Regions from separate parts of the Xenorhabdus sp. SGI 60 genome, predicted to be linked through region 1. Evidence: predicted binding sites of a transcription regulator. Region 1 holds the regulator's gene; the other holds the start of a gene.
The links. Region 1 encodes PhoB, which activates phosphate uptake and scavenging genes when phosphate is short. Its sites were predicted from a motif close to CTGTCATAAAACTGNCNNAT; they were not measured.

Region 1 (7,611 bases):
CGGCGAGTTGCATCACTGTTCAATAGGGTTCTGACTTCGCCTTGTTGTTGGTTGTTGTGTTTCAACTGAGCCGTAACGTCGGTCAATAGGGCGGCTAATTGTTGAGGTTCATACTGGTTAAGTAACTGCGGCTGTGTTTTTGTATGTCGCTGTAAGGCCACTTCTGATTCATGATGGCGTGTTTTGGCTTGCAATTGTTGCTGTTCAAGTTTTTCTTGTAATTGTTGTAATTTTTCCCGCTGTTCCGGTTCCAATAAAGCACGTTCAAAGGATGATTGATCAGGAAAGCCTTGCCGTTCTAAGCTTGTTTGGAAATGGCTGGCAGCAAGTTTGTAGTTTGCTTCGGCGGCGATGTGGCTTTTTTCTATTTCACTGGCAGCACCGATTAATTGACTCATTTTATTTTGCAGGGTTTGCAGATGGAAAGTTGCTTGTTTGTGGCTTGTTTCCAGTTCATTGGTTTTTTGTTGCAAAGCCTGACGAACGGCAATGATGGATTGTTCGCCAAATAAACGATGACGTTCCTGGCGTGTTTGTTCCAATAACTGTATTTGTTGTTTCTGCTGTTCATTCAAAGCATGAAGATGAGTGGAGAGCTTATTTTTTTGTTTGTCTAGTTCACCCAGTTTGCTTTGCAAGGCTGCTTGTTCTTTTTGTAGCAGCTGCCACTTTTCTCGTGAATTGTGGTAATTTTTTAATTCCTGTTCACGCTGTTGCAGCCAGTTTTCTGTTTCATCGGGGGCTGGGAGTGTGAAAGGTGTTAGCTGTAATTCCGTGTTTAACTGTTGTGCTGTCGCTGCGTAGTTAGCTTCTATTTGTTGAACTTCTCCCGCCTTTTCTGCCAATTGCTTTTGGGCTGAATCCTGTTTGAACTTTTCCAATTCAATATTCTTTTCACAAGCTTGGTATTGCTCCCGATTGCCAGCAAGTGCTTTTTCGGCTGCTTGATAGTTTTTCTCTGCCTGTGAAAGTGCTTCTTGTTGTGCTTGGTATTGGTGATAAGTAGATTGTCGCTGACTGATAAAGTGATTAACCGTGTCTGCTTCCATCGGTAATTCTGTAGCTTGTAACTGCTGGCAATGGTGTTCCCACTGTTTAACCAATGCTGCTAATTTAATAGTGCATTGTGCAATATTTTGCTGCAATTGCTCGCAGTGCTGCTGTTGAATCTGTTGTTTTTGCTGTAGGGTCGCACGATTTTCTTGCAATTGTTCAATCTGTTGGCGCAGACTTTTCAAACGCTCTTCTGAATGTGGTAGGGCAATATTCTGGTATTCGTTGATTAAAGGATGATGAGTTGAACCACACAGCGGGCAAGATTCACCTGCTTTTAATTGTGCCCGTTCTTTTTCCAGACTAACTATTTGTTGTTCTAAACGAATTCGATTGGTGAGATCGTCATAATGTTGCTGCTTGTCTGCCAACTGTTGATTGAGGATTGCGGTTTGATCAGGTAAGTCTTTTACCAATGCTTGAGATTGGATCAATTGGTTTTTATCAGCTGAGATCGTGGTATGTAACTGCTGGATCTGGGGAAGTAAGATCTCCAGTTGGTTTTGTGATACCCATTGTTTCTGATAATTTTCTAAATTTTTTTGTAATTGTTCTAATGGATGCTTTTGCTGCAAAGTTGTGAGTTGGCTTGCAGCAGCGGCAAGGCTGTTGCGCAGCATTTGGCTCTGTTCTTGGTGTTTGGCTAACTCTGCATTCAAGGTATGTAAATAATCGGTTGTGTGGGCAAGCTCTGAGGCAATTTGTTGGGTGCTTTGGGTAAGCTGATTTATTTTTTCTTGTCGCTCTTTCTGGCGGGTGAATAGTTGCTTCCATTCAGGCAGTTTGCTGTCCAAACTGCGGTAATAAGGGTGCTGCTCATCATAGGATTCCAACTCCTTTTGTTCGCTATTTAAAGCAGCTGTTCGATCCTGTGTCGCTTGGTGTTGGGATAAGATGTCTGTGAGGTCACGGTTTTGTCCTGCAATCTCTTGTTCAAGTTTCAGCAAATCCTTGGATTGAGTGTCAATTTTATGATCGAGCGGCGCAATTTGCTCTGAGATGAGCGTTTCTTGCTGGTTTTGATGCTGTAGATGTTCTTCCCGCTTTTTTTCCAGTTGTGCCAGGTGCTGTTCGGCAGGTTGCAGCATTGCCAGCTGTTGTTGGCGTTCATGCTCTATTTTTGTGCGTTGTTCTGTGATCCTCTGTTTTTCATGGATGGCTCGGTTTTGTGCATCCCATAATGGACGGATTTTCTCTGCTGGTTCGCCGGCAGCAAGTTGCTGCAATTGAGGTTGTGCTTCTTGAATTGCTTGCTCAGTTTGTTGTAAAAGTGAAGCACTGCTGACCAGTGATTGCTGTAGCTCATTCTGTCGCAAAAGCCACTGTTCGGCTGTTTGCAATGCTTTCATTTGTTGGCTGAGTTGGGTTTCTTCTGCAATAAGCTGTTGTTGTTGGTTTTGGTATGTCTGTTGTTGTTCTGGCGTGAGTAACTCAATGGAAGAGGCTTTGGCTTGTTGGATATTCAGCTCAGATTGTGCCTCTTTATGGCGTTGATAAATTTCCTGGGACAGGATGCCGTAAATTTCTGTACCGGTTAGCTCTTCCAGTAGATCGGCTCTGTCTTTATCTTGTGCATTTAAAAATGCGGCAAAATTCCCCTGTGACAAAAGCATTGATTTGGTAAAACGGCTAAAATCCAGCCCAGTTATTTCGGCTATTTTTTCTTTTTTCTCTGGAATTTTATCAGCCAGGATTTTTCCCTCTTTTTTGAGGGCTAATTCTCCTTTTGGGGGCTGGAGTTTGCCATTTGCCTGGTTACGAGCACGACGCTGACTCCAAAATGCCCGATAAGCGACGCCTTTGACTTCAAATTCTACTTCAGCAAGGCACTCTGCGGTATGACGGGTCATGAGTTCATTTTGCGAGGCAGAAATAGTGTTGAGCCTTGGTGTTTCATGATAAAGGGCGAGGCAAATGGCATCCAATAAAGATGTTTTTCCTGCACCTGTAGGGCCGATAATGGCAAACAATCCATTGCTGGCAAAGGGTTCTGCCGTAAAGTCAATTTTCCATTCACCTTGCAGGGAATTGATATTTTTCAGCCGTAAGCTAAGAATTTTCATGGCATGTTCTCTTCAGGTTATTGCTGAGAAATATCATCCAGCGTCTGTTTAAATAGAGTGGTCAGGCGTTGTTTTTGGGCAAGATCATCGATTTCTGCCAGCGCCAAACGCCGCTCAAAGACTTCATTTACACTTAGCTCGGTAAGCGTTTCTTTATTTTGTTCTGACAGTGACCGTTGGCGAGCGCTTTTGCTGCGGCGTAGCAGGATGATCTCAACAGGCAACCCTTCACTGAGAGCCTGAATGCGTTTTTGGATGTCGTGCAGATAATCCTGGGTTGCGACTTCAATATCCAGCCAAACCGGGCGCTCTCCCTGATGTTCCTTGAAAACGTGTAATTGCTCTTCGATTTGTTTCAAATTACCACGAATAAGCTGCATAGGCTGATAATGTGGGATTGGTAACAGTGTGATGTTATCGAGTTTGCCTGATTTAAAGTCCACTAAGCAGACACTTTTTTCCTGCCCCACTTCATCAAAACTGAGTGGAATAGGAGAACCGCTGTAGCGGATATGCGTTGATTTACCGATGACTTGCGGGCGATGGATATGCCCTAGTGCAATATAGTCAGCAGGAGGAAATGACTGTGCGGGGAAGGCCTCTAATGTGCCGATGTAAATATCGCGAACGGAATCCGTAGTGGAAGCGCCCACCGTAGTGAGGTGACCAGTGGCGATAATCGGTAATGGCTGGCTGAGCTGTTCTCGTAATGCACAGGCTTGTTGGTAGAGCTTGTGATAATGCCCGGAGATGGCATCCTGTAGTGCCTGCTGTTTTTGTACGCCAGATTGCCCCGCCTGACTGGTCATGATATCCCGTGGCCGCAGATAGGGAATGGCACAGAGAATTGCCCCTGCATTGCCATCTCTGTTATTCAGAAGCTTTATCTGCTGTGTGATATCTTCAGTTTCAGCATTGGCAATCACAATGGTATTCAGGTAAGAGAGAAGGGATTTTGATTCGTTAAGTGTGGCAACAGAATCGTGGTTTCCACCAAGAATGACAAGCTGGCAGCCTGTAGGCTGTAATGCCACAATGAATTTGTTATAAAGTTCACGTGCGTAGCTGGGTGGCGAACCGGTATCAAAAATATCGCCGGCAATAATTAGTGCATCAACTTGATATTGCACTATTTTTTCAATCAGCCACTGCAAAAAATGCTTATGTTCAGCAGCGCGGCTTTTAGTAAAGAAATATTGGCCAAGATGCCAGTCAGATGTGTGAATAATTCGCATGATTTTCCCGCCCGTTACTTCCTTGCTTGTTGCAGGGGTTAATTATAATGGCAGTTTGAGGGATGTCCTGTGCAATTCGACATTCTTTACTGAATTTTCGAGCTACTTCGCATCCACAATGAAATATGACAAAGTTGCAAAATTTTCTTTGGGAGCCAGTTTGTCTCTTGCTAATTGAGGAGTAAGAGGTTTCATAAAAGTGTCATAAAATTGACTCATAATATTTGCAGCGAAAGTCACTAGCCTTAATGACATTAACGGAATTAACCATGGTTAAACGCATTTTGGTAGTTGAAGATGAAGTGCCGATTCGTGAAATGGTCTGTTTTGCACTGGAACAAAACGGTTATCAGACCATTGAAGCGGAAGATTACGATACGGCAATAAGACGTTTGTCTGAACCTTATCCTGATTTGGTATTATTGGACTGGATGCTGCCAGGAGGCTCTGGGATACAACTTATCCGGCAAATGAAGCGGGATAATAACGTTAAGGCGATCCCTGTCATTATGGTTACGGCTCGGGTGGAAGAAGAAGATCGAGTGCGTGGTTTAGATGTCGGTGCGGATGACTATATAACGAAGCCTTTTTCACCGAAGGAATTGATTGCCCGGGTTAAGGCTGTTTTGCGCCGCCTTTCACCTATAGAGTCGGAAGAGATTATTGATATGGATGGATTGGTGCTAGACCCATCATCCCACCGCGTTTCCAGTCATGGACAAGATGTGGAAATGGGGCCAACTGAATTCAAACTTCTCCACTTTTTTATGACTCATCCTGAGCGTGTTTATAGTCGTGAACAGTTACTCAACTATGTGTGGGGAACAAATGTTTATGTGGAAGATCGTACGGTTGATGTACATATTCGACGCTTGCGTAGGGCGTTGGAGATAGGGGATCACGCTAAGATGGTACAAACAGTGCGTGGTACGGGTTATCGCTTTTCTACCCGCTATTGATTGTTTGGAGTAAGGTCACGTGCTTGAGCGTTTATCTTGGAAAAAGTTGGTATGGGGGCTTGTGCTTTTTTGCTTGCCCGCTGTCATTTTGTCTCTTTTTATCGGTCAGTTAGCATGGTTGCTGGTTATTGCGCTATTTTTGGCCCTGATATGGCATGGCTATAATTTGCTGAAATTATCCGATTGGTTATGGCTGGATCGCAATATGTTACCGCCCGCCGGTCGTGGCGGCTGGGAACCTATCTTTTATGGTATTTATCAGTTGCAGCAACGCAATCGCAAACGACGTCGTGAACTCGCGTTACTCATCAAACGCTTTCGCAGTGGTGCTGAATCATTGCCGGATGCCATTGTGATAATGACCACGGAGGGCAATATTTTTTGGTGTAATCGTTTGGCACAGCATTTACTTGGGTTCCGCTGGCCTGAGGATAATGGTCAGCATATTTTCAACCTGCTTCGCTATCCTGATTTTAGCCGTTATATTACCGAGAATGATTTTTCCCACCCTCTGTCCATCGAATTGAATAATGGCAATATGATAGAGTTCCGCATTATGCCTTATTCTGAGAAGCAATTATTGATGGTCGCGCGCGACATCACCCAAAAACGACAGTTGGAAAATGCCAGACGGGATTTTTTTACCAATGTAAGTCATGAACTCAAAACCCCCCTCACTGTACTGCAAGGTTATCTGGAAATGATGGAGGATCAGGCGTTCGACAATAACGTAAACCAGAAAGTCATCGGTACGATGCGGGAACAAATACGAAGAATGGATGGTTTGGTGCAACAACTGCTGCATCTTTCCAAAATTGAAGGGGGGCCACAAGTGAACGTGAATGAAGTTGTGGATGTTCCCAACATATTGAAAGTATTGCAACGGGAAGTATTGCAACGGGAAGTATTGGTTTTGGGAAATGAGCAGTACGATATTGTGTTTGATATTGATGAAAAGCTGAAAGTGTTTGGTAATGAAGAGCAGCTGCGCAGTGCAATGTCCAACCTTGTTTATAACGCCATTAGACATACCCCTCCGGGCACAAGGATTGAGGTGAGCTGGCGAGATGTTTCCCAAGGCGCACAGTTCAAAGTGAAAGACAATGGCGGTGGAATTAGCGCGGAACATTTACCACGTCTGACAGAACGTTTTTATCGCGTCGATCTGGCCCGCTCACGTCAAACTGGGGGGAATGGGTTAGGTTTGTCGATAGTGAAACATGCTTTGCATCACTACAATACCCATCTTGATATTGCGAGTACTTTAGGGAAAGGCTCCGTTTTTAGCTTTTTATTGGCATCTCGGCTTATTGCCTCTGCCAAAAACCGTTTTATGACAAAATGATTTATGAGTTAGCATGAACAAAAAATGCGCGCGAGCGGAAAATGAACAAATCATATAGTGTGTATTCAATGATAGATAACAATAATAACTGATTTTAAAAACCAGTTCAGTACATTATTCTGGTTTTTGGTTTACTGCTTGCCTTTTAGCGCTATAAAAGTTTTACTTGGGGGCAGTTGTTGGCGATTCTAGCTGTTATTACTACTATCATTCTGTATCTTGCGATTATCAGTGAATATTATGTTGATCACTGACTGTTAAATCAGAATTCGGTCTCGCCAGTGAAAATTCAAGTACTTGCGATAGTTACTGTCGCAGATGCATTTCTTTTGGCAATAATACATTAGCAATCATTATGGCATACCGTTTATCATCTAAGGATATTTGGGCATTAGGTTTTATGACCTTTGCCTTGTTTGTTGGTGCGGGAAATATTATTTTTCCGCCTATGGTTGGCTTGCAGGCAGGAGAGAACGTTTGGATCTCAGCCGCAGGCTTTTTGCTAACCGCTGTTGGCTTGCCAGTCATTACTGTCATTGCGTTGGCAAAAGTGGGGGGGGGCATTGAAGCACTCAGTGCACCGATTGGAAAAACGGCAGGTCTGATTCTGGCAACTGTCTGCTATTTAGCTGTCGGCCCCTTGTTTGCAACCCCCAGGACTGCAACGGTTTCTTTTGAAGTGGGTATTGCACCACTTACCGGAACAGGTGATCTTCCCCTATTTATTTATAGTGTGATCTATTTTGCACTCGTGGTACTGATTTCATTGTATCCGGGCAAACTACTGGATAGTGTTGGCCATATATTGGCTCCAATCAAAATCGTAGCGTTAGCCATTTTAGGAATTGCGGCTGTGTTGTGGCCGGCAGGTGGCCCTGTTCCTGCTATTGAAACTTATCGGGAAATTCCGTTCTCAAATGGCTTTGTCAATGGCTATTTGACCATGGACACACTGG
Region 2 (7,611 bases), 3.1 Mb from region 1:
AATCACTGGCATAAGCCAGTTAAAAAGCGTCTCGCGGACGCGATCTGTTGTTGGACGCAAGCCGTCACTATCAGGAACCGGTAATTTTCTTCCGCGCCATTTTCCGCCAATAATGCGGATTTGTCCCAAAGACGCGCGCTGTGGTTTTTTAGTCATAATTTACATAACTTAAATATTTGCCATCCGACGCAACTCAATAATATCTGGCGGAGACAAAAAGTGAGTGAAAACGAAGATATCCATTGATTAATTTACCACGAAATCCTCTATAGATATGTGTTGTGGTGTGATGAAAATGTTAGACTGGATTCATTACCGTTAGAACCTATCTCAGTGGATATAACAGCACATATCTAACTTAACCGCGAGGAGTGTAGTGGCCGATGGCAAAAGAGAAAAAAAAGGTTTCTTCTCTTGGTTTGGACTTGGTCGTCAAGATAAGGAACAACAAGAGGAACAAGCCGAACAAGAAAGAGTGGCTGCGGAAGAGGCGGAGCAGCAGCGCTTGGCGGAAGAAGCGGCCCGTTGCGCAGCAGAAGAAGCCGAGCAGCAACGTTTAGCGGAAGAAGCGGCCCGTCGTGCGGCAGAAGAAGTTGAGCAGCAACGTTTAGCGGAAGAAGCGGCCCGTCGTGCGGCAGAAGAAGTTGAGCAGCAACGTTTGGCGGAAGAGGCTACCCGTCGTGCGGCAGAAGAAGTTGAGCAGCAACGTTTGGCGGAAGAGGCTACCCGTCGTGCGGCAGAAGAAGCCGAGCAGCAACGTTTAGTGGAAGAAGCGGCCCGTTGCGCAGCAGAAGAAGCCGAACAGCAGCGTTTAGCGGAAGAAGCGGCTCGTCAGGCAGAAGAACAGGCGGCCTTACCTAAGGAACAAGAACGGCCAACTAAAGAAGGATTCTTTGCTCGTCTGAAACGCAGCTTAGTTAAAACTCGTCAAAATCTTGGCTCTGGCTTCTTGGGACTATTCCGCGGCAAGAAAATTGATGATGATCTGTTTGAAGAACTGGAAGAGCAGTTATTGATTGCAGATGTGGGCGTTGAAACTACCCGTAAGATCATTACTAACCTGACAGACCACGCCAGCCGTAAAGAGTTGAAAGATGCGGAAGCGCTTTACGTTAAACTGAAAGAAGAGATGTCAGCCATTCTGGCGAAGGTTGATAAGCCGCTGGAGATAGAAGGTAAATTACCTTATGTCATTCTGATGGTAGGAGTGAATGGTGTTGGTAAAACGACCACGATTGGAAAGTTAGCGCGTCAATATCACTCTCAAGGTAAATCTGTCATGCTGGCGGCTGGAGATACCTTCCGTGCCGCCGCAGTAGAGCAGTTACAGGTTTGGGGAGAACGCAACAAAATCCCGGTGATTTCCCAACATACGGGGGCAGATTCCGCCTCGGTGATTTTTGACGCCATCCAGTCAGCCAAAGCCAAAGGTATTGATGTCCTGATCGCAGATACCGCAGGGCGCTTGCAGAACAAATCCCATTTGATGGAAGAGCTGAAAAAAATCGTTCGAGTGATGAAAAAACTGGATGAAGACGCACCTCATGAAATTATGCTGACTCTGGATGCCAGCACAGGTCAAAATGCAGTAAGTCAGGCTAAACTATTTCATGAAGCTGTGGGATTGACGGGTATTTCATTGACCAAACTGGATGGTACTGCGAAAGGAGGGGTTATCTTCGCCATTGCCGACCAATTTGAGATCCCAATCCGCTACATTGGTGTGGGTGAAGGCATTGAAGATCTCCGTCCATTTAAGGCAGACGATTTTATTGAGGCTCTTTTTGCCCGAGAGGATTAACTATCAATGATTCGCTTTGAACAGGTCAGTAAAGCCTATCTGGGAGGGCGGCAGGCGCTGCAAGGGGTGGATTTTCATCTACTTCCAGGAGAAATGGCATTTTTAACCGGTCACTCAGGGGCCGGTAAAAGTACACTTTTGAAACTTATCTGTGGCATTGAACGCCCTAGTGCAGGCCATATTTGGTTTTCTGGTCATGACATTAGCCGACTAAAATCCAGAGAGACGCCTTTTCTCCGCCGTCAGATCGGCATGATTTTTCAGGATCATCACCTGCTGTTGGATCGCACCGTATACGAAAACGTCTCTATGCCGTTGATCATTTCAGGGGCAAGCGCTGAAGACATTCGTCGACGGGTATCTGCGGCGTTGGATAAGGTCGGCTTACTGGACAAAGCGAAAAATTTCCCCATTCAACTTTCCGGTGGAGAACAACAGCGTGTTGGGATCGCCCGCGCAGTGGTGAATAAGCCAACAGTATTGCTGGCAGATGAGCCGACGGGAAATTTGGATGGGGCATTATCAGAGGGGATCATGCGTCTGTTTGAAGAATTTAACCGGGTTGGTGTGACGGTTCTGATGGCTACCCATGATACGGCCCTCATTGAACGCAGAAAATATCGTATCTTGACCCTGAATCAGGGACGTATGCAAGGAGGACATCATGGTTAGGCATGTCCGTCATTCAGCGAAAAAAACACAGTCCCCAAAATCAAAATCATTAAAAGGGGGATGGCGTGTACAGTGGCGTTATGCGTGGAAAAGTACGTTGTCGGATATGTTTCGCCAACCACTGGCAACTTTGTTGACCATTATGGTAATCGCAATTTCTCTGACTTTGCCGAGCGTGTTTTATATCGTTTGGAAAAACGTCAATCAAGCAGTGATGCAGTGGTATCCTATCCCACAACTCACGGTCTATCTGGATAAGTCACTGAATGATAATAGCGTCAAACAGGTTATTGAGCAGTTGAAAGGTATGGATGGCGTGAAATCGGTCAATTATCTTTCCCGTGACGAAGCCGTAAACGAATTCCGTGCTTGGTCAGGTTTTGCCAGCGCACTAGATTTGCTGGAAGAAAACCCGTTGCCGGCAGTTGCCATCGTCTCTCCTAAATTGAATTTCCAGGACACTCAGGCGCTAACAACATTACGCGATCAAGTTGCCCAGATTAAAGGCATTGAAGAAGTCAGAATGGATGATAGCTGGTTTGCCCGCTTGACTGCGTTGGCTGACCTTGTTGGCAGAATTGCTGCCGTGATAGGTATCTTAATGGTGGTTGCGCTGCTCTTGGTCATTGGTAACAGTGTCCGACTGAGTATCTTTAGCCGTCGTGAGACGATTAATGTCATGAAGCTGATTGGGGCAACGGATGGTTTTATTTTGCGTCCTTTCCTCAACGGTGGAGCCTTATTGGGGATTTTGGGGGCAATATTCTCCTTGATTCTCTCTTCCCTGCTGGTGTGGAAACTTTCTAATGTGGTCACAGAAGTAGCGAGTGTTTTCGGTACAAGCTTTATACTGCATGGTTTGGAGTGGGATGAATCACTCTTATTAGTGCTTATTTCGGGTATGATTGGTTGGATTGCTGCATGGTTTGCGACAATTCAGCATTTACGTCGTTTTAGGCCAGAATAAAGGCATTGCAGGGCTTGCTGAACTGTTGGGCTTAATTGTTGTCAAAGTCACAGTTATGATTTTGTATTGATACTCACACAACTAAGACGATTTGAATATGATCTCTACGGTGGTAAAATAGACGCATCTTTGGCTTGAATAAACCTTACTGGTGAACTCAGGCAAACTTGAAAGCCATCAATTTGGATCTAATTTTGAGAGAATTTGAATGACAAAAGAAATGCAAACTCTGGCATTAGTTCCACAAGGTAGTTTGGAAGGGTACATCCGTGCTTCCAATGCTTACCCTATGCTTTCTGCTGAGGAAGAGAAGGAACTGGCAGAAAGGCTGCATTACCAGGGAGATCTGAATGCAGCGAAAAAGCTGATCCTTTCTCACTTGCGCTTCGTTGTTCATATTGCCCGCAGTTATGCCGGTTATGGTCTGCCGCAAGCGGATTTAATTCAGGAAGGTAATATTGGCCTGATGAAAGCGGTTCGTCGATTTAATCCAGAAGTGGGCGTTCGTCTGGTTTCTTTTGCTGTTCACTGGATTAAGGCAGAAATCCATGAATATGTATTGCGTAATTGGCGTATTGTGAAAGTCGCAACGACAAAAGCTCAACGTAAGCTGTTCTTTAATTTGCGCAAGGCTAAACAACGTCTGGGGTGGTTCAATCAGGATGAAATTGAACTGGTTGCCAAAGAATTGGGCGTGACCAGCAAAGATGTCCGAGAGATGGAATCCCGTATGTCAGCGCAGGATATGGCATTTGATATGTCTTCTGATGATGACAATCATGATAGCCATCCAGTGGCTCCGGTGCTGTATTTGCAAGATAAGGCGTCTGACTTTGCCGATGGCATTGAAGAAGATAACTGGGAAACTCACGCTGCGGATAAACTTTCTGTGGCGATGGAAGGGCTGGACGAACGTAGCCAGGACATCATTCGTTCTCGTTGGTTGGATGATGACAATAAAACCACCTTGCAAGAATTGGCAGATAAATATGGCGTATCTGCTGAACGAGTTCGGCAGCTAGAAAAAAATGCCATGAAGAAATTGCGACTGGCTATTGAAGCGTAATTTCTTAACTGAGCAAAACTTTTTGGATTAAAAAGCGATAATTTGTTTATCGCTTTTTTTATGCGTGTAAAACAAACAGCACCAAAGAACCGAGGAAATTCCATGATGAAAATTGTGATTGCCCCTGATTCATTTAAGGAAAGCTTGAGTGCCTTGCAGGTGGCACAGGCAATAGAGCGGGGATTTAAGGAGATTTATCCACAGGCAGACTATATCAAGCTACCTATGGCGGATGGCGGCGAAGGGACAGTAGAATCACTGGTGACTGCAACTGGAGGAAAACGTATCGTGTGTACTGTTACTGATCCTTTGGGACAGCCTGTTGAAGCATTTTTGGGTCTGCTTGGCGATGGAAAAACCGCGGTGATTGAAATGGCTGCCGCTTCTGGTTTGCATTTGGTGCCGATGGAACAGCGTAACCCTCTGATCACGACGAGTTATGGCACGGGAGAACTGATTCTGGCTGCATTGGAACAGGGGATACACAAACTGATTTTAGGCATTGGAGGTAGTGCAACCAACGATGGTGGTGCAGGTATGATGCAGGCACTTGGTGCGAATTTATTGGATGGTGACAGTCGTATTCTGCCATTCGGCGGTGCGGCATTAATCCGGCTGGAACGTATTGATTTAACGAACCTTGACCCACGTCTCAGGCAAATTGAACTTACCGTGGCTTGTGATGTGAATAATCCGTTGTGTGGTGAACAGGGAGCATCAGCGGTGTTTGGTCCACAAAAAGGCGCAACAACGGAGATGGTGAAATCGTTAGACTCTGCATTGCGTCATTATGGCATGAAAATAGAATCCCTAACGGGAAAACGTGTGATTGATGCTGCTGGTGCTGGCGCGGCTGGAGGAATGGGGGCTTCCTTGTTGGGATGTCTGGGAGCAAGATTACAGCCAGGTATTGAGATTGTTATCGAAACCTTGCAACTGGAAGACGTGATTCAGGGGGCAGATCTGGTCATTACGGGGGAAGGTCGTCTGGATAGCCAGACCCTATACGGTAAAACCCCCATTGGTGTTGCCTGTGTGGCGAAAAAATTTGGCATTCCCGCCATTGCGTTGGTTGGGGGAATGAGCCGAGATTATCATGTTGTGCATCAACATGGGCTGGATGCGGTCTTTTCCATCATACCAGAGGCTTGTTCCCTTGCTGATGCCCTTGCTAATGGTGCCGATAATTTGCAGGTAACGGCACGGAATATTGCAGCAATTTGGGCTATTTCCCATTAAATGCTACTTGATGAGCACTATCGCCGTTTACTGTGCCGTTGAGTCATGATGGCAGTAAAACCGATAGATACAGCAAATAACAACGCTCCCATTAAAAATACCCATTCATAGTGGTTATTGAATAACAAGAAACTGCCAACCATTGGGCCAACAGCCATTCCCATATATCGAATAAAATTATAAAGCCCAATCACAGTTGCCCGTTCTTCCACAAATGTTGTTAACAATAAAGCGGCATGTGTAGGTGTCGATATCCCCAGAGTGAAACCGTATAAAGTTGTGACAATGATTAACGTGGGAATGCCGAATCGATATGTGATGGAAAACAACAGAATTACAGCCAGATTTAGCAAGCTGCTGACAATCAAGCCATTTATCTTAGATAACCGATGATGGAGTAAACGATAGCTATAGCTGCCAACAATCATTGCCAATGATATGGGAATGTACATCCAACCAATATCGGCAGGGCTGAAACCATATTCATTATTCAAGATGATGGGTAAAAAAGTCAAAAAGCAGAAATAACAATAGGACAGCATAAAGCCAATACAGAAAACAGATTGTGCGATGCGATCTGACAAAATCTGACCGAACTGTACGAATACCTTTTTGGCACTTGCTGACTGTTTGGGCTTATTTTCTGGCAACCAAAGCAAATTGCTGATAAGTATTAGCCCACCGATAACAGCAATAAATTGGAAAATCGCAACATATCCGTTTAATTCAGCTAAATAACCGCCGAGCAATGGTCCCAAAGCAGGAGTCAGCGTTAACACCATCTGATAAGTACTGATAGCTTTGGCTCGATGTTGCTCTTCATACAGATCGCCAATAATTGCCGCGGCAATAACAGGAATAGCTGCAATCCCAATAGCTTGAACTATTCGAAAGGCAATCAGCCAATAAATATCGGAAGCCATCGCGCAACCAACAGATCCAATGACGGAAATAGTCAGAGCAGGAAGTAAAATGACTTTACGACCTTTACTGTCCGCTAATGGACCATACACGATTTGCATAATAGCTAAAACAAATGTGAATGCTGATACAGTCAGGTTTACTAAAGGTAGGGGCGCATTGAATAGCTCCTGTATGATAGGAATAACGGGAACATAGATATTTTGTGCAAGAGATCCTAATAGGGCACTGAAGCATACTAGGTAAAAGATCACGTTTACATGACGAATTGAGTGACATCTATTCATTTTTTTCTCCGTTTTGTTTCTAGGGAAACAATATGAAGATTAATAAATGGGGAGATTTTGTAAACCAGCGTATAGGCGAATCGGTATGATTAAATATCATAAGTATCAGCCAAGTGCTGGGAATGACCAAGGGGGCTATCTCAAAGATCTGTGCAAAACTTCTTCAGCGCTCTATTGTTGAAAAACTGCATTGGCAAATAGAAGCAAGAAGGTTACAAATTGGGAAACTATTCGCCGGAAGAATTGATGATCATTAGGCGATTTATTGCCGATATCTCGGATATAGCGGGTCACTCTCGATAATAAAATGCCGCAATATATAGTGGCATGAAATAGTGGCATGACAAGAATCAGAAGTCTGAATGGGATCATTGAAATCAGCAACATAACAGGCTTCTGACGAATTTATCTTGCCCCATTTACCAACCATTCTTGCCTATAATTGTCTCGGCAATGGGGATATATTGATCCGTAATTTTATTAACAATACAGTCCCCTTTCTTGACTGGTTTGCAATCTTCGAAAAACCATTGAATTGGCGTATTAAATATACCGGCAATATTAACGAGATGGGAGATGTTGATCCGATTCACACCCGTTTCGTAACGTGAAAGTTGCTGTTGACTGAGGCCAAGTCTCTTTGCTAATGCTGTAGCAG

Region 2: a site for PhoB is predicted at 3,548-3,567, ahead of rpoH (RNA polymerase sigma factor RpoH). Genes of this name have one in related genera too.

Annotation. Positions count from the first base shown of each region.
Region 1 covers NZ_CP196860.1:3,456,331-3,463,941, reverse strand. Annotated here, with positions in the region: gene ACSJJG_RS16435 (AAA family ATPase) at 1-3,116, opposite strand, end outside; gene sbcD (exonuclease subunit SbcD) at 3,134-4,351, opposite strand; gene phoB (phosphate regulon transcriptional regulator PhoB) at 4,621-5,310, shown strand; gene phoR (phosphate regulon sensor histidine kinase PhoR) at 5,330-6,655, shown strand; gene brnQ (branched-chain amino acid transport system II carrier protein) at 7,011-7,611, shown strand, end outside.
Region 2 covers NZ_CP196860.1:394,519-402,129, forward strand. Annotated here, with positions in the region: gene rsmD (16S rRNA (guanine(966)-N(2))-methyltransferase) at 1-156, opposite strand, end outside; gene ftsY (signal recognition particle-docking protein FtsY) at 377-1,801, shown strand; gene ftsE (cell division ATP-binding protein FtsE) at 1,808-2,473, shown strand; gene ftsX (permease-like cell division protein FtsX) at 2,466-3,440, shown strand; gene rpoH (RNA polymerase sigma factor RpoH) at 3,649-4,506, shown strand; gene ACSJJG_RS01840 (glycerate kinase) at 4,612-5,745, shown strand; gene ACSJJG_RS01845 (MFS transporter) at 5,763-6,953, opposite strand; gene ACSJJG_RS01850 (helix-turn-helix domain-containing protein) at 7,373-7,611, opposite strand, start outside.